One region of the Dickeya fangzhongdai genome, then DNA from elsewhere that is predicted to be linked to it. Evidence: riboswitches for the same ligand, from Rfam matches in the RefSeq annotation. Region 1 holds a riboswitch; each other region holds the start of a gene.

Region 1 (3,475 bases):
CGTCGTCATGGGTGGAAACGCCCAGCCGCAGCCCGGCGGCGCGGATCGCGTTTAGATCGGCGGTGTCGAGATCTTCCTGCCCAAGGTGTACGCCGTAGGCCTGATGCTTCACCGCCAGTTGCCAGTAGTCGTTGATGAACAGCCGGGCCTGATGGCGACGGCCGAGCGCGATCGCCCGGATGATGTCGGGTTCGGCCCGATCCGCCGGCTGGTCCTTGATGCGTAGCTGGATGGTGCGGACGCCGGCTGCCAGCAGACGTTCGATCCATTCTACGCTGTCAACCACCGGATACAGCCCCAGCCGGGCGTCAGTAGCGGGAAAAATGCCGTTCATCAGCGTTCTTCCTGCGGCAGGCTGGTGGCGGTGTGGTACAGCTCGCTGCCGCGGGCGCGGAATTCGGCCGACATTTGCGCCATGCCGACATCCACCGGTTGCGCCTGCGCCTCCTGACGGGCGGCGTAGTCGCGCACTTCCTGGGTTATCTTCATCGAACAGAATTTCGGTCCGCACATCGAGCAGAAATGCGCCACCTTGCCGGATTCCTGCGGCAGGGTTTCGTCGTGGTAGGCGCGGGCGGTTTCCGGGTCCAAAGCCAGATTGAACTGGTCCTCCCAGCGGAATTCAAAACGCGCTTTGGACATGGCGTTGTCGCGGATCTGCGCGCCAGGGTGGCCTTTCGCCAGGTCGGCGGCGTGGGCGGCAATTTTATAGGCGATCAACCCTTGTTTGACGTCGTTTTTGTTCGGTAGCCCCAGATGCTCTTTCGGGGTGACGTAGCACAGCATGGCGCAGCCGAACCAGCCGATCATCGCCGCGCCGATGCCGGAGGTGAAGTGGTCGTAACCGGGCGCGATATCGGTGGTGAGCGGGCCTAACGTATAGAACGGCGCCTCGTGGCAGTGTTCCAGCTCTTCGGTCATGTTGCGGCGGATCATCTGCATCGGCACATGGCCGGGGCCTTCGATCATCACCTGCACGTCGTATTCCCAGGCGATTTTGGTCAGTTCGCCCAGCGTGTGCAGTTCGGCGAACTGCGCTTCGTCGTTGGCATCCTGAATGGAACCCGGGCGCAGGCCGTCGCCGAGCGACAGCGCGACGTCATAGGCGGCACAGATTTCGCAGATTTCACGGAAATGCTGGTACAGGAAGTTTTCCTGATGGTGCGACAGGCACCACTTGGCCATAATCGAGCCGCCGCGCGACACAATGCCGGTCAGGCGTTTGGCGGTCATCGGTACGTAGCGCAGCAACACGCCGGCGTGGATGGTGAAGTAATCCACCCCTTGTTCCGCCTGTTCCAGCAAGGTGTCGCGGAACAGTTCCCAGGTCAGGTTTTCCGCGATGCCGTTGACCTTTTCCAGCGCCTGATAGATCGGCACCGTGCCGATCGGCACCGGGCTGTTGCGCAGGATCCACTCGCGGGTTTCATGGATGTAGCGCCCGGTGGACAAGTCCATCACCGTGTCCGCGCCCCAGCGGGTGGCCCACACCAGTTTTTCCACTTCTTCTTCGATAGACGAGGTCACGGCGGAGTTGCCGATATTGGCATTCACCTTCACCAGAAAATTGCGGCCGATGATCATCGGTTCCGATTCGGGGTGGTTGATGTTGGCGGGGATGATGGCGCGCCCGGCGGCCACTTCCTGACGCACGAATTCCGGCGTGATGTTGTCCGGCAGCAGCGCGCCGAAACTGTGGCCCGGATGCTGCTGGCGCAGCACCTCGCCGCGCACGCGCTCGCGCCCCATGTTTTCACGGATGGCGATGAATTCCATCTCCGGCGTGATGATGCCCTGACGGGCGTAGTGCAACTGGGTAACGCGGCGACCGGCTTTGGCGCGCTTAGGCTGCGGCAGATGTTCAAAACGCAGATGGTCGAGGCCGATATCCGCCAGCCGTTGTTGGGTAAAGCCGGAGCTGGCTTTCGGTAAGGCTTCGGTGTCGTCGCGCCCGGCAATCCAGTCGGCGCGCAATTTGCCAAGCCCGCGGTGTACGTCCGGGGTGGTGGCCGGGTCGCCATACGGACCGGCGGTGTCATACACCGGCACCGCTTCGTTGGCTTCATAGCGCGGATTGTCGCGGCTGCCGCCCACCAGCGTCGGGCTAAGCTGGATTTCCCGCATCGGCACGCGGATGTCCGGCTGTGAACCGGTCAGATAAATGCGCTGCGAGTTGGGAAAGGTCGACCCGCGCAGCGTGTCGATAAACTGCTGGGCGGCGGCGCGTTGTTCGCGACGGCCGGAGGATTTCTTTTCTCCGGAAACATTCTGTTCTGTAGACTGGGTTGGTTCTGTAGACATAGCAAGTTCCTGTTCATTAAAAGGAAAAATTGCTTGTCTGGAGCTCGGAGGGAGTAATGGCTGGATGCTGGCCCGCTGGCAACGGCAATTATGTGATGCCGGGTCTTGCGGCTGCGGCGGCAACGTGAACGTTGCGCCCAGGGCTGGCAATGTGATTACTCTTGTTCCCTTCGCAGGTATTAACCTGATCAGGTTCCGCGGATCCCGAATTAACGGTCTCAGCCCACGCGCCATACGGCGTGTTGGGCACTCCGACAAGATATCGCCCCTTCACGGGGCGAACTAAAACTCTGACACTCTATGCGCTGTGACTATGTGTCGTCAATGATCGAACATCAGTCGGATCAGGCTGTCTTCCAGGGTGAAGCGCATTGCCAATGCTTCACCCACGCCGGATAATGTCTGGCGAAATTCCTGACTGTCGACGGGCTCGATGAAAAACGCCAGATGGCTGTCGTAAATATCCATGATTTGCTGGGTGTTGCTGCGCAGCGCGACATCAAAGTGCGACGCCTGCGTCAGCTTTCGGTCGTTGCGCATGATGTTTTCCTGCAACATGCGTTCGTAGACATGAAAATGACCGACAGACAGATAGTCGACCAGATGATGGCAAAATTCATCCAGCGTCCGTGCTTCCGGTATTTTCCCTGTCTGAATGCTGAGCAGGTGGTAATAGGCCAACAAAAGATGTTTGCGGGCCTGCAACCACTGATCGATCAAGGCGTAATTGCCACCAACGTTCTCCGTCAGACGTTGTAACTGTTTCAGCATGGTTGACTCCGGGTATCGATAGGATGATGACAGTTAGTCGTGTCATTATTTATAACCATAGTCGTAAAACGCCAATCTGGTAATAAGCGGGGCAATAAAAGAGATGGAAGTGACGCTGAAGGGTGAAGAACGCGGATGGTGGGTGGTGTATCACCGCCATCAGATCTGGCTGCCTCAGGGCGAATTGCCGCAGGGAACGGCGGCGCAGTGGCAGTTGCAGCAGCAGTCCGCCCGCCAGGTTGGCGAGTGGCAGGGGGAACCGGTATGGCTGGTGCTGCAGGATAAGACCAGCGACATGGGTTCGGTGCGCCAACTGCTGGATCAGGATGCCGGGTTGTTCCAACTGGCGGGCCGCGCGGTGCAGCTGGCGGAATTCTATCGTTCGCACCGGTTTTGCGGTTAC
Region 2 (3,475 bases), 1.1 Mb from region 1:
GCCAGCCGCGCAGGCCGAGCTGGGCCGCCAACTGGCGCTGCTCAGTGGCGATGCCTTCCAGCGCCTGCACAAACAGCCGGGTCGCCAGCGGCAGATTAAAAAAGACGTGGGCCAACAGAATGCCCTGCAAACCGTAAGGCGAAAAACGGTATTCGATACCGAATTGCATCAGCAGGCGCGCCAGCCAGCCTTCGCGGCCGTAGACGCTGAGGATGCCGAATACCGCCACCAGCACCGGCAGCACCAGCGTCATCGCGCACAGGCGCAGCAGCAGGCGATGGCCGGGAAAGCGGCGGCGGTACAACGCCCGCGCCAGAAACAGCGCGGGCAGAGTGGAAAGCAGCGCCGACAGCAGCGCCTGCCAGAAGCTGAAGCGAATGACATGCCACAGGTAGCTGTCATCCCACAACGACCGCCAGGGCGCGCCGGGCGCGTCCAGCCACAGCGCGGCGAACGCCAGCGCCGCGGTGCCGGTCAGCAGCGCGGCCGCCAGCAGCCCTGGCCACAGCCAGCCGGGAATCAGCGGCTGACGGCGCGTTGCCATGCCAGTACCCAATTCGCGCGCTGCTCGGCCACCTGTTGCGAGGTGAACTCCAGCGCGGTAGCCGGCAACAACAGGGTGTTATAGCCCGCGGGCAGCTCGGTTTTGACAACCGGGTACATCCAGTTGGTGGTCGGGATGATCTGCTGGAAGGTCGGGCTGACCATAAACTGCAGGAAGCGCGCCGCCAGTTGCGGATTTTTGCTGCCGGCCAATTGCGCGGCTACTTCGACCTGTAGATAGTGGCCTTCGCTGAAATTGGCCGCCGCGTAGCTGTCTTTCTTCTCGGCGATGAGGTGGTAAGCCGGGGAGGTGGTGTAGCTCAACACCAGATCGGCTTCGCCTTTCAGGAACAGGCCGTAGGCTTCGCTCCAGCCTTTGGTGACGGTGACGGTTTTGGCCGCCAGTTTCTGCCAGGCTTGCGGCGCCTTGTCGCCATAGACTTTCTGCATCCACAGCAACAGGCCCAGACCCGGCGTGCTGGTGCGCGGATCTTCATAGATCACTTTCCACGGCTGGTCGCTTTCCACCAGTTCGCGCAGGCTCTTGGGCGGGTTTTTCAGTTTGTCCTTGTTGTAGACGAAGGCGAAATAGCCATAGTCGAAGGGCAGGAAGGTGTCATTATGCCAGCCGCCCGGCACCGTCAACTCGCTGGTGTTGACACCATGCGGGGCGAACAGGCCGGTCTGCGCTGCCGCCTGTACCAGATTGTTATCCAGCCCCAGCACCACATCCGCCGGGGTATTTTTGCCTTCCATACGCAGGCGGTTGAGCAGAGCGACGCCATCTTCCAGCGCCACGAATTTCAGCTCGCAGTTGCACTCTTTTTCAAACGCGGTTTTGACGCCCGGACCGGGGCCCCATTCCGAGGCGAACGAGTCGTAGGTGTAGACCGTCAGGGTCGGTTTGGCGAACACAGGGGCGGACAGCAGTAACAGGCAGGACAGTAATTTCTTTAACACTTTGCGCTCCAATTGTTGAAGGCGGCAAAGGTCTTTGAGCAAGCGGGATGCAGTCTCAAATCCCTTCGCCGGTATTAACCGGATCAGGTTCGACGGGTATTTTCTCAGCGATGCAACGCCTATGCGCGTTGACCGCACCCCGTTGAGAACGGCGGTATTGTAAAGTGTTTGTCACATCAGGAAAAGCGCCATGACCGGCGACGAGCGCTCATGGCGTCGGGTTCGGCGGTGCAAACCAGGCGGATTTGAAATCGAACCAGCCCAGCGTGTTCATGCGTAGCCCCCGCATGCTGGCCTGCCCCTGCAACCGCAACCAGTGGTGGAACAACGGGTGGAGTTGCTGGCGGCTGACCAGCGACTGGCACCATTCCGCCAGCGACAACTCGCCCTGACGCCACTGACGCGCAGTGTGTTCCAGTTCGTCATCGCCCAGACAGTGCCGCAGCAGCGGCAGCTCGTACAGCATCGCGAACAGCGAAAATTCCAGCGGTAGATAAAAGTTGGCGCTGCCAAGCCAGAGATCGCTGGCGTCGTCGCCCTGACACCAGGCATCGAACTCCAGACAGCGTAGCGTCAGCGTGACGCCGTGCGACGCCAGCAGCCGGCCCATGATGCTGCTTATCACCGCGTATTCGGGATGGTCACGGTAGCAGGTGAGGGTGAGGTGGGTCAGGCCAACCGGTTTTTCCCGTACCGCCCGCGGTGGGCTGTGATGCCAGCGCGGCAGCAGGCCATAGGCGGGGGACCAGTCGCTCTGGTACGGGCTATCGGCCAGGCCAAGCATCGCCACCGGGCTTAACACCTGACACAGCCAGTGACGGATCTCCGGATCCGCCATCTGCGGCGAACGGCGGTCGAACAGCAGGAAATAGCAGCCTTCTTCCAGCCGGTTCTCCAGTTCATTGTCCGTGGTGTCGTCTCCCTGCAATGTAACCGTACAGGCGGGAATGATCGGCGCGTCCGGCAGCACCCAGATACTGACTTCGTCAATCAGCGCCCGGTAGCCGAAGTAGTCGTCAAACGCGGCGATTTTCAACTGGTTGGGCGAGTTGCGCACCACCTGATACGGCCCGGTGCCGATGGGCTGGCGCATAAAGTCCGGCAGCGTTTGCCACTCTTTGGGCAAGATCATCGCCGGTACGCTGCCGAGCAGCCACGGCAGCCAGTCATCCGGCATGCTGAGCCGGATATCCAGCACGAACGGCGTAGGGGAAGCGATGTCGCTCAGGTGTGAGAACAGCGGCAGCGCCGTCAGCCGGGACAGCGAGGCGATCACGTCCTCCATGGTCAGCTCCCGACCGTGGTGAAAACGGATGGCCGGGCGCAGATAGAAACGCCAGTGCAGCGGCGACAGCGCCTGCCAGTGGTGAGCGATATCCGGCAACAGTTCCCCATTTTCCTCATTTAAGCTGGTCAGCCCGCTGAAAATCTGACGGGCGATGTGGGTTTCCGAACGCCGCAACGCGCTGCCGGGCAACAGGTTGTGCATCGGCCGGTAGTACAGGATACGCAGCAGATGGCGCCCTTGCCGCACGCTACGCCCGAGGTGAGACAGCAACATCTGGCGCACGGTTTCCTTGTCGCCCACCAGTTGCACCAACTGGTCGATGCGGTCCTGCTCCAGCAGGTCTTCGGCGCGCTGCTGTTGCAGGGCTAACCCCGTGTAGAGAAAGCCGAGGCGCGAGCGTTTGCCGCGCCCGGCTTCCGCCTGCCAGGTGAGCCAACCCTGCTGTTGCATGGCGTTCAGCAGAGAGCGGATATGACGGCGGGAGCAGTTGAGCAGCAGCGCCAGTTCCTGCAGCGTGGTGTCGGTATCCTGACCTTGCAGGCATTGCCATAACCGGATGAATTGTTGTTGCAGGCGTGGCGAGGACATAAAAGAGGAACTCCGTGGCTCAAGCTCATCAATATATTTTTCCCTATATTACGCGGATACTTTCAGTCAGTGAATGGTTCAGTACGTGAACCGCCG
Region 3 (3,475 bases), 1.7 Mb from region 1:
TGCTGCTACAACTGCAGGCTTACCGGATGACGCGTGTCAGACGGCATCAATCGGAGCCGGCGGCGCTCGAAAAACCGTCCCCGAATTCGAATTGATCCATGCCGGAGTGATGTCCGGCATGGGGGCGATATCTGGCAGCGGGATGATATAGGGAATTGGAGTGAGGTATGACTTGCCGTTTCGATGAGGTTATCGATTTTTCGCATTCTCATTTATTGAAATGGGAATACCCTTCTCCGTATCTGCCGCACCCCACCTCACGGCCGCCGCTGCCTTTGTGGATTGCGGATATGGATTTTAGGTGCCCGGATGAAGTGCAACAGGCGCTGCACGACGCCATCAACCAGGGCGTTTTGGGCTATACGCGAGCCAGCGAAACCCTGTTTGACGCCATTATCCAATGGCAGTGGCATCATCATGGCTGGCGAATTCATGAAGACTGGATCGTGCAGAGTCCGGGGGTGGTGAACAGCCTGAGCATGATTGTGCAGACGTTTACCCAGCCGGGGGAGGGGGTGTTGATCCAGCCGCCGGTTTACGGGCCGTTTTATCACAGCGTAACGATGAACGACCGCCAGGTGGTGACGGCTCCGCTCACCGAAACGGCATCAGGGTATACGCTGGATCTTGATGCCTTTGAACAGGCGATCACGCCGACGACGCGGCTGTTTTTTTTATGTAATCCGCACAACCCGACCGGGCATGTCTGGAGCCGGGACGAGCTGCTGGCGATGGGCAACATCTGCCGGCGTCATGGCGTGATGGTCGTTTCCGATGAAATTCATCAGGATTTGATCATTAACCCCGCGAAACGGCATCAGCCGTTTGCCGGCATTAACGACGAATTCGCCGACCACAGCATTACCTGCACATCGCCGAGTAAAACCTTCAATCTGGCGGGATTGCACACCTCCAATCTGTTCATTCCCAATAAGACGATACGCGACGCGCTGAAACGAACCTATGCGCGCTGTTCATTGTATATCCCCAATATGCTGGGGCTGACGGCCTGCGAAGCGGCTTACCGTCATGGCGGGCCGTGGTTATCCGCGTTGCTGGACTATTTGCGCGATAACCGGGCGTTGTTGCAGGCGAACCTTGGCCCGGACTCACCGGTCCGGCTGTTCGACGCCGATGCGCTCTATCTTGGCTGGCTGGATTTTCGGGAAAGCGGCATTGCGCCGGCCGATTTACCGGCGACTTTGCTGAACCAGGCCGGGCTGTGGCTGGATGATGGCGCGAAGTTCGGCGCGGCGTACGCCGGGTTTGCCCGGATTAATTTTGCCTGTCGACGCACCCTGCTGCATTCCGCACTGGCGAAATTAGCCGATATGTTTACGGCGAGGGGGAAAACAGGAGGGCTGGTGTAGCGCGGCGCGGCATGGCGTCTTTTTTCCGCCATTGACCTTTTTAGCCAATGCTTCCAATAATGGCGTTCGTTGACTCGGGGTGCCGCGTTCCTGTCATGGAAAACGGCTGAGATATACCCGTATTACCTGATCTGGATTATGCCAGCGTAGGGAAGTCACGGTATCCCGCCGGTACCGCCTTCTTTCACGCCGGTTGGGAGGTTTATGAACGCTCGACCTGTACTTTTCCCTGCCGCGTCCGTCGCGGATTCCCTTGATGCTTTCCGTTTGCGCGCGCCGCTGGTGCACTGCCTCACCAATGAGGTGGTGCAGGGGTTTACCGCTAATGTGCTGCTGGCGCTGGGCGCCTCGCCCGCGATGGTGGTGGACGCGGGCGAGGCGGCGCAGTTTGGCGCGCTGGCTGATGGGTTACTCATTAATCTGGGTACGCTTGAAGCCGACCGCGCGCAGGCGATGCGCGCGGCGGTCGCGAGCGCCATCGAGGTCGGCACGCCGTGGGTGCTGGACCCGGTAGCGGTGGGCGGCCTGCGTTTTCGCACCGAGTTTGCTTTTGAACTGTTGGCGATGAAGCCGGCGGCGATCCGCGGCAACGCCTCCGAAGTCATGGCGCTGGCCGGCGAATGTTCGGCCGGGCGCGGGGTGGACAGCGGCAACGATGTGCTGGCGGCGCTGCCTTCAGCCGTTACGCTGGCGCGCCGCTGGGCCACCTGCGTGGCGGTAACCGGCGAAGTGGATTACGTGACCGACGGCGAGCGAGTGCTGGCGGTACCCGGCGGCGATCCGCTGATGACGCGGGTGGTCGGCACCGGGTGCGCGCTGTCGGCGGTGGTGGCCGGTTTCTGCGCGCTGGAGGGCGACCGGCTCAGTCATATCGCCGCCGCCTGTGCGGTGATGTCGCACTGCGGGCAACAGGCCGCGGCACAGGCGCACGGGCCGGGGAGTTTCATCCCCGCGTTTCTGGATGCGCTGTATACCCTGAACCGGGAGGCGCCGGCATGAAACGTATCAACGCGTTGACTATCGCCGGCACCGACCCGAGCGGCGGCGCCGGTATTCAGGCCGACCTGAAAACGTTCTCGGCGCTGGGCGCCTACGGCACCAGCGTGATTACCGCGTTGGTGGCGCAGAATACGCGCGGCGTACAGTCGGTCTATCGCATTGAACCGGCGTTTGTCGCCGCCCAGCTGGATTCGGTTCTGAGCGATATCCGTATCGATAGTGCCAAAATCGGCATGCTGGCGCAGACGGATATCGTGGAAGCGGTGGCGGACCGGCTGCAGCGCTACCCGGTGCCGTATGTGGTGCTGGACACGGTGATGCTGGCGAAAAGCGGCGATCCGCTGCTGGCGCCGGAAGCGGTGGCGGCGGTGCGCCAGCTGCTGCTGCCGCGGGTGTCGCTGATTACCCCCAATCTGCCGGAGGCGGCGGCGCTGTTGCAGTGCACGCCCGCCGACGATGAGTGGGGCATGCGACGGCAGGGGGACGCGCTGCTGGCGATGGGATGTCAGGCGGTGCTGATGAAAGGCGGTCACCTGAGCGACAGCGAAAGCCCGGACTGGCTGTTCATGCCGGATGCGGAGCCGGTGCGGCTGAGCGCGCCGCGCGTCAACACCCGGCATACGCACGGCACCGGCTGCACGCTGTCGGCGGCGCTGGCGGCGTTGCGCCCGCGTTATGACAACTGGCCGGATACCCTGTCCGCCGCGCGGGCGTATCTGCAAGGCGCGCTGGAACAGGCGGATTCGCTGGAGGTCGGCCACGGCATCGGCCCGGTACACCATTTTCATCGCTGGTGGTGACGCATTTATTGATTGCCGGCGGTGGAAAAGGCCGTCGGCAATGGCCGCATCGCATCCAGGATCCGCGCCTGACAGCGTGATTGCCGCAACAGCCAATGCGCATCGACTGAAAAGAGCATGTTATTGCAGCCAGATAAAAATGTATGGCCGTAAGCACCGCCTTATTCTGAAAACAGCGGCAGAATATTAAGGGGGGTGGGGGTATTACGATATTCCTGTGTTGCCGTTTTTTTTGATGTAAGCCGTGAATCGCCAACGCCTTGTCGTTGGCAGTTGAGATATTTTTTCTTTCTGATTAACATGAAA

The links. Region 1 has a riboswitch for thiamine pyrophosphate ahead of thiC (phosphomethylpyrimidine synthase ThiC). Riboswitches for the same ligand answer to the same signal wherever they lie in the genome.
Region 2: linked by a shared signal. The riboswitch ahead of thiB (thiamine ABC transporter substrate binding subunit) and the one ahead of thiC (phosphomethylpyrimidine synthase ThiC) in region 1 are both predicted to bind thiamine pyrophosphate.
Region 3: linked by a shared signal. The riboswitch ahead of thiM (hydroxyethylthiazole kinase) and the one ahead of thiC (phosphomethylpyrimidine synthase ThiC) in region 1 are both predicted to bind thiamine pyrophosphate.

The regions. Positions count from the first base shown of each region.
Region 1 is NZ_CP025003.1:274,161-277,635, forward strand. Features, by position in the region: gene thiE (thiamine phosphate synthase) at 1-334, opposite strand, end outside; gene thiC (phosphomethylpyrimidine synthase ThiC) at 334-2,301, opposite strand; TPP riboswitch at 2,450-2,565, opposite strand; gene CVE23_RS01275 (Rsd/AlgQ family anti-sigma factor) at 2,623-3,072, opposite strand; gene nudC (NAD(+) diphosphatase) at 3,176-3,475, shown strand, end outside.
Region 2 is NZ_CP025003.1:4,240,371-4,243,845, reverse strand. Features, by position in the region: gene thiP (thiamine/thiamine pyrophosphate ABC transporter permease ThiP) at 1-544, opposite strand, end outside; gene thiB (thiamine ABC transporter substrate binding subunit) at 520-1,503, opposite strand; TPP riboswitch at 1,546-1,655, opposite strand; gene sgrR (HTH-type transcriptional regulator SgrR) at 1,712-3,379, opposite strand.
Region 3 is NZ_CP025003.1:3,612,757-3,616,231, reverse strand. Features, by position in the region: gene CVE23_RS16115 (multidrug effflux MFS transporter) at 1-95, shown strand, start outside; gene CVE23_RS16110 (MalY/PatB family protein) at 168-1,370, shown strand; TPP riboswitch at 1,436-1,540, shown strand; gene thiM (hydroxyethylthiazole kinase) at 1,575-2,369, shown strand; gene thiD (bifunctional hydroxymethylpyrimidine kinase/phosphomethylpyrimidine kinase) at 2,366-3,169, shown strand.